2 linked regions of the Paracoccus pantotrophus genome follow. The protein of the gene in region 1 interacts with the protein of each later gene in a pairwise test. Links are inferred from orthologs where the notes say so. Each region holds a gene or a part of one and is shown on either strand. Other genes may lie near its edges.

Region 1 (3,312 bases):
GGACGACCTGGCCTCGACCCTGCTCTTGGCCACCGACAAGCCGGTGCTGGCGGCGCCGGCGATGAACGTGCGCATGTGGCAGCACCCGGCGATGCAACGCAACCTGGAGACGCTGGAAAACGACGGCATCCGTTTCATCGGCCCGGACGAGGGCGACATGGCCTGCGGCGAATACGGCCCTGGCCGCATGGCCGAGCCCGAGGCGATCCTGGAGGCGATCCGTGCGGCGCTGGGGCGCGACCGGCCGCTGCGCCTGCCGCCCGAGGCGGTGGTCTCGCTGCCTGCCCGCGTGCTGGCGGGGCGGCATGTGGTCGTGACCTCGGGCCCCACGCATGAGCCCATCGACCCGGTGCGCTATATCGCCAACCGCTCCAGCGGGGCGCAGGGCGCGGCCATCGCCGCGGCCTTGCGCGACCTGGGCGCGCGGGTCAGCTTCGTCACCGGCCCGGCCGAGGTGCCGCCGCCCCAGGGCGTTGAGGTGATCGCCGTCCAGACCGCGCGCGAGATGCGCGAGGCGGTCGAGGCCGCCCTGCCGGCCGATGCCGCGGTCATGGCCGCGGCCGTCGCCGATTGGCATGTCGCCAATGCCCGGCCGGGCAAGATCAAGAAGGACGGCTCGGGCAAGCTGCCGCAACTGCAATTCGCCGAGAACCCGGATATTCTGGCCTGGATCAGCCGGCTGGAGCATGGCCGGCCGGCGCTGGTGGTGGGCTTTGCCGCCGAAACCGACGACGTGCTGGACAATGCCGCCCGCAAGCGCAAGCGCAAGGGCTGCGACTGGATCGTCGCCAATGACGTGAACCCCGAAACCGGGATCATGGGCGGGACCGAGAATGCGGTCACGCTGATTTCCGAGGAAGGGGCGGAAAGCTGGCCGCGGCTGACCAAGGACGAGGTGGCGCGACGGCTGGCCGGCCGCATCGCCGAGGCGCTGAACGGCGGCGAGGGCCGGGTGGAGGATCGCGCATGAGCCGGGTCTATCTGGACTGGAACGCGACCGCGCCGCTGCGCCCAGAGGCGCGCGAGGCGATGCTGGCGGCGACCGAGATCGTCGGCAACCCCTCCTCGGTCCATGCCGAGGGGCGGGCGGCGAAATCCGCGCTGGAGCGCGCGCGCGAGGAGATTGCCGTGGCGCTTGGCGCCGAGGGGACAGACGTGATCTTCACCTCGGGCGCGACCGAGGCGGCGGCGCTGGCGCTCCAGGGGCGGGGCCTGGCCTGTTCGCCGGTCGAGCATGCCGCCGTGCTGGCCTGGTGCGAGGCCGCGCTGCAAACGGATCCGGCGGGGCGGGTCTCGGTTCCCGATCCGGGCCGCGCAACGCTGCAACTGGCCAATGCCGAGACCGGCGTGATCCAGGATCTGCCGCAGGGCCTGGCGGTCAGCGACCTGACCCAGGCCTTCGGCAAGATCCCCTTCGCCTTCAACTGGCTGGGAATCGAGGCCGGCTTCGTCAGCGCCCACAAGCTGGGCGGTCCGCGCGGCATCGGCGCGCTGGTGGTCCGGCGCGGCACCGAGGTCGAGGCGCGCATCAAGGGCGGCGGGCAGGAACAGGGCCGCCGCGCCGGGACCGAGAATCTGATCGGCATCATGGGCTTTGCGGCGGCCGCAAAAGCGGCGCAGAATGATCTGGATCAAGGAATCGGGGAAAAAGTGTCGCAACTGCGCGATTCCCTGATGGCTACACTGGAATCCCAGACAGAAATGGTTACATTTCCGGGGCGCGAGGCCCGCCGCCTGCCCAATACATTGTCGATCCTGACGCCGGGATGGCGCGGAGAGACGCAGGTGATGCAGATGGACCTGGCCGGATTTGCCGTCTCGGCAGGCTCGGCCTGTTCTTCGGGCAAGGTCCGGCCAAGTTCGGTTCTGACGGCCATGGGTATCGCGGAGGAATGGGCGGGCGATGCGATCCGCGTCTCGATCGGCCCGGCGACGGAGCCTCGGGACGTGATGCGTTTTGCGGATGCCTGGCTTGCGGCGCATGGCCGCTGGCGGCAAAGGAATGATGGGCGGGCGACCGCAGGAAAGGTTTGAGATGACTGTAGAGATCGGCGAGGCAATCGAAATCCGCGAGGGCGTAGACCGCGAGACCGTCGAGACCGTCCAGAGCATGGGGTCGTACAAATACGGCTGGGATACCGAGATCGAGATGGAATATGCCCCCAAGGGCATAAACGAGGACATCGTCCGGCTGATCTCGAAGAAGAACGAGGAACCGGAATGGATGACCGAGTGGCGGCTGCAGGCCTTCCGCCGCTGGCAGACCATGACCGAGCCGAAATGGGCGATGCTGAACTATCCCGTGATCGACTATCAGGACCAGTATTACTACGCCCGCCCGAAAAGCATGGCCGAAAAGCCCAAGTCGCTGGACGAGGTCGATCCCAAGCTGCTGGCCACCTATGAAAAGCTGGGCATCCCGCTGAAGGAGCAGATGATCCTGGCCGGCGTCGAGGGCGCCGAGGGCGCGCCGGCCGAAGGCCGCAAGGTCGCGGTCGATGCGGTCTTCGACAGCGTCAGCGTCGGCACCACCTTCAAGGACGAGCTGGCCAAGGCCGGGGTGATCTTCTGCTCGATCAGCGAGGCGATCCGCGAGCATCCCGAGCTGGTGCGGAAATACCTGGGCTCGGTGGTGCCGCAATCGGACAATTTCTTCGCCACGCTGAACTCGGCGGTCTTCTCGGACGGCAGCTTCGTCTATGTGCCGCCGGGGGTGCGCTGCCCGATGGAACTGTCCACCTATTTCCGCATCAATGCCGAGAATACCGGCCAGTTCGAGCGCACGCTGATCATCGCCGACAAGGGTTCCTACGTCAGCTACCTGGAGGGCTGCACCGCGCCCAAGCGCGACGTGGCGCAGCTGCATGCGGCGGTGGTCGAGATCGTCGTGCTGGAGGATGCCGAGGTCAAGTATTCGACCGTGCAGAACTGGTTCCCCGGCGACGAGGAAGGCAAGGGCGGCATCTACAATTTCGTCACCAAGCGCGCCGATTGCCGCGAGGCGCGGGCCAAGGTGATGTGGACCCAGGTCGAGACCGGCTCGGCCATCACCTGGAAATACCCGTCCTGCATCCTGCGCGGCGACGAAAGCCAGGGCGAGTTCTATTCCATCGCCATCGCCAACAACCACCAGCAGGCGGATACCGGGACCAAGATGATCCATCTTGGCAAGAACACCCGCTCACGCATTGTTTCCAAAGGAATTTCTGCCGGGCAGGCGCAGAATACCTATCGCGGTCTGGTGTCGATGCATCCGCGCGCCAAGAACAGCCGCAACTACACGCAATGCGACAGCCTGCTGATCGGCGACAA
Region 2 (3,160 bases), on another replicon or contig:
AGATGGCGGGCACGGAACATGGCTTGATCCCCAAGGTCGCGGTCGCGCCTTCTATGGCAAATGGCGGGGCGGGCGGCAAGCAGCCCCTTGCCTTGGCGCGGATTTTGCCGCATCGCGGAATCATGCGTGAACAGATCGGCCTTGTCAGTTTCGTCTCCTCGGGTCCGGGCGACCCCGAACTCCTGACCCTGCGCGCCGCACGGCTGTTGGCCCAGGCGGATGTGGTGCTTTACGACGACCTCGCCTCGGGCCCGGTGCTGGACCAGGCCGGCCCGCAGGCCGTGCGCATTTCGGTCGGCAAACGCGCCGGCCGGCCCTCGGCCAAACAGGAACATGTCAACGCCCTGCTGATCGAACATGCGCAGGCGGGCAAGCATGTGGTGCGGCTGAAATCCGGCGATTCGGGCATATTCGGCCGGCTGGAAGAGGAACTGGCGGCGCTGCGCAGCCACGGCATCCCGTTCCAGATCGTGCCGGGCGTGCCCTCGGCCATGGCCGCGGCCGCCGTCGCCGGCCTGCCGCTGACCCGACGCCAGACCGCGCGCCGGCTGCAATTCGTCACCGGCGCCGACGTGACCGGCGGCCTGCCCGAGGACCAGAACTGGGCCGCCCTGGCCGATCCGCGCGCCACCACCGTGGTCTTCATGGGCCAGCGCACCTTCCCGCGCATGGCGGCGCTGCTGGTCGAAAACGGCCTGCCCCCCGACACCCCCGCCCTGCTGGCCGAGGCGGTGGGCCATCCGCATCAGCGCCTGATCCGCACCACCGTCGCCGCCCTGGCCAGGCAGCTGGCCAGCGAAGGCCCCAGCCCGCATCCGGCGCTGATCCTCTACGGCCCGCTGGCCGAGGGGAACTGAACCCGGCCGCTTCTTCGTTCTTCAAATACCCAATATTGCACCCGCGCCGCCAAAAGCTATTCTGGCCGCCGAAAGAGGGATCGTCATGCTGGGTTTCGTCACCATCCAGGACCAGACGCCGGGCGCCGGCGACCGGCTGCTGACCGCCACGGCCGAGCGGCTGGCCGCCGCCGGGCTGCGGCTGGCCGGCGCGGTGCAGATCAATACCGAGATCAGCCCCGGCTGCGAATGCGACATGGACCTGCGCATCCTGGGCGACGCCGGCCCGCTGGTGCGCATCACCCAGTCGCTGGGCGCGGGCTCGCAGGCCTGCCGGCTGGATACCGGCGCGCTGGCCCAGGCCGTCGCCCGCACGGAAACGGTGCTGGACCGCGGCGCCGAATTGCTGATCGTCAACAAGTTCGGCAAGCAGGAATGCTTCGGCCGCGGCTTTCGCGACACCATCGCCCGCGCGCTGGCTGCCGGCATCCCGGTGCTGGTGCATGTGCCCGACGAACAACTGCCGGGCTTTCGCGACTTTGCCGGCGACCTGGCCGAAGAGTTGCGGCCGGAACAGATCGACGACTGGTGCCGCGCCCGCCTGGCGGATTCCGCCGCATGACCGTGCAGATCGACGCGCGCGGCCTGTTGTGCCCCCTGCCGGTGCTGCGGCTGCGCAAGCGGCTGATGGCGCTGCCCCGGGGCGCGCGGGTCACGCTGCTGGCCACCGACCCCGCCGCCGTGATCGACGTGCCGCATTTCTGCGCCGAATCCGGCCACCGGCTGATCGGCAGCCGCGAGGTGGCGCCGGGCGAGACCGAATATACCGTCGAGCGCGGCCCCGCCTGCGCGATCGCCGCGGACTGATGCTGGCGATCTTCCTGAAGACCCTGCCGTTCTTTCTCGTTATCGGCACGGGCTGGCTGGCCGGGCGCACGCGCTTCTTCCCGCCCGAGGCGACCGGCTGGCTGACGAAATTCGTCTTCTACTTCGCGCTTTCGGCCATGCTGTTCCGCTTTGCCGCGACGCTGGACGTGGCCAGCCTTTTCGACCCGGCCTTCGTCCTGGCCTATCTGTCGGGGTCTGCCGCGCTTTGGGCGCTGGGATTTGCGGTGGCGCGCTGGCGCCGCCAGCCGCTCGCCGCCGCGGCGATGGAGGCGCATACCGCGATGACCGGCAATACCGGCTTTCTGGGCGTGCCGATGCTGGTCGTGCTGCTGGGCGAGCGTGCCATCGGCCCGGTGCTGATGGTGCTGACCATCGACATGGTGGTGTTCTCGACCCTCATCACCCTGATCGTCACCGCGGCAAGGCAGGGGCGGGTGCGGCTTTCGACGCTGGTGCCCTTGCTGCGCGGCATCGTCTCGAACCCGATGATCGTCTCGATGCTGGCCGGCTTGGCCTGGGCCGGGCTGCAGCTGCCGATGCCGGGACCGCTGGACGAGTTCCTGGCGCTCTTGGGCGCCTCGGCCACGCCGGGGGCACTCTTCGCCATCGGTGCCAGCCTCGCCGGCCGCGCGGCCGAGCGCATGGGCCCGGCACTCTGGCTCAGCTTCGCCAAGCTGGTGCTGCATCCGCTGGCCGTGGGCATCGCCGCGCTGGCGGTCTTCGGGGTCGAGCCCTATGCGGCGGGGGTGATGATCGCCGCCGCCAGCCTGCCGGTCGCCGGCAATGTCTATATCCTTGCGCAATATTTCGGCACCGCCGTGCAGCGCGTCTCGGCGGCCATCCTGATCTCGACCGCGGCCAGCATCGCCACGGTTCCCGTCGTCATTCACTGGATCACGAAAGGCTAGACCATGCGCGACATCTCGGCCCTGACGCTCGACAACCTGCTGTTCCGGATGGACGAAGACGGCATCGCCACCGTCACCCTGAACCGCGCCGCCAAGCGCAACGCGCTGAACGCCGAGACCATCGAGGAACTGGTCGAGGTCTTTTCCGCCCTGCCCGCCTCGGGCGCCCGCGCCGTGGTGCTGCGCGCCGAGGGGCCGCATTTCTGCGCCGGGCTGGACCTGGTCGAGCACGGGCGCGAAGAGCGCAGCCCGGCCGAGTTCATGCGCATCTGCCTGCGCTGGCACGAAGCCTTCAACAAGATCGAATACGGCGGCGTGCCGGTCATCGCGGCGCTGAAGGGCGCGGTCGTGGGCGGCGGGCTGGAGTTGGCCTCCTCGGTCCATATCCGGGTCATGGACGAGACCACCTATTTCGGCCTGCCCGAGGGCCAGCGCGGGCTGTTCACCGGCGGCGGTGCCACCATCCGCGTGCCGCGGCTGATCGGCCAGGCGCGCATGGTGGACATGATGCTGACCGGCCGGCTCTAT

Evidence for each region.
Region 2: the proteins of ESD82_RS02925 (region 1) and ESD82_RS11400 interact in binary tests that used the Escherichia coli proteins (3 or more experiments, as listed by UniProt). The link is inferred for Paracoccus pantotrophus from one-to-one orthologs.

The regions. Positions count from the first base shown.
Region 1 is NZ_CP044423.1:615,228-618,539, forward strand. The notes cover bases 1-3,000. They hold ESD82_RS02925 (cysteine desulfurase family protein), read left to right. Parts: upstream 1-966; coding sequence 967-2,034; downstream 2,035-3,000. Other genes in these bases: coaBC (bifunctional phosphopantothenoylcysteine decarboxylase/phosphopantothenate--cysteine ligase CoaBC), read left to right, coding at 1-970; sufB (Fe-S cluster assembly protein SufB), read left to right, coding at 2,036-3,000. Also shown: more of sufB, read left to right, coding at 3,001-3,312. UniProt on the Escherichia coli protein: Master enzyme that delivers sulfur to a number of partners involved in Fe-S cluster assembly, tRNA modification or cofactor biosynthesis. Catalyzes the removal of elemental sulfur from cysteine to produce alanine.
Region 2 is NZ_CP044426.1:203,798-206,957, reverse strand. The notes cover bases 231-3,078. They hold ESD82_RS11400 (sulfurtransferase TusA family protein), read left to right. Parts: upstream 231-1,454; coding sequence 1,455-1,703; downstream 1,704-3,078. Other genes in these bases: ESD82_RS11390 (crotonase/enoyl-CoA hydratase family protein), read left to right, coding at 2,636-3,078; ESD82_RS11395 (AEC family transporter), read left to right, coding at 1,703-2,632; ESD82_RS11405 (DUF2478 domain-containing protein), read left to right, coding at 943-1,458; cobA (uroporphyrinogen-III C-methyltransferase), read left to right, coding at 231-857. Also shown: ESD82_RS11415 (aspartate carbamoyltransferase catalytic subunit), read right to left, coding at 1-20; more of cobA, read left to right, coding at 123-230; more of ESD82_RS11390, read left to right, coding at 3,079-3,160. UniProt on the Escherichia coli protein: Sulfur carrier protein involved in sulfur trafficking in the cell. Part of a sulfur-relay system required for 2-thiolation during synthesis of 2-thiouridine of the modified wobble base 5-methylaminomethyl-2-thiouridine (mnm(5)s(2)U) in tRNA.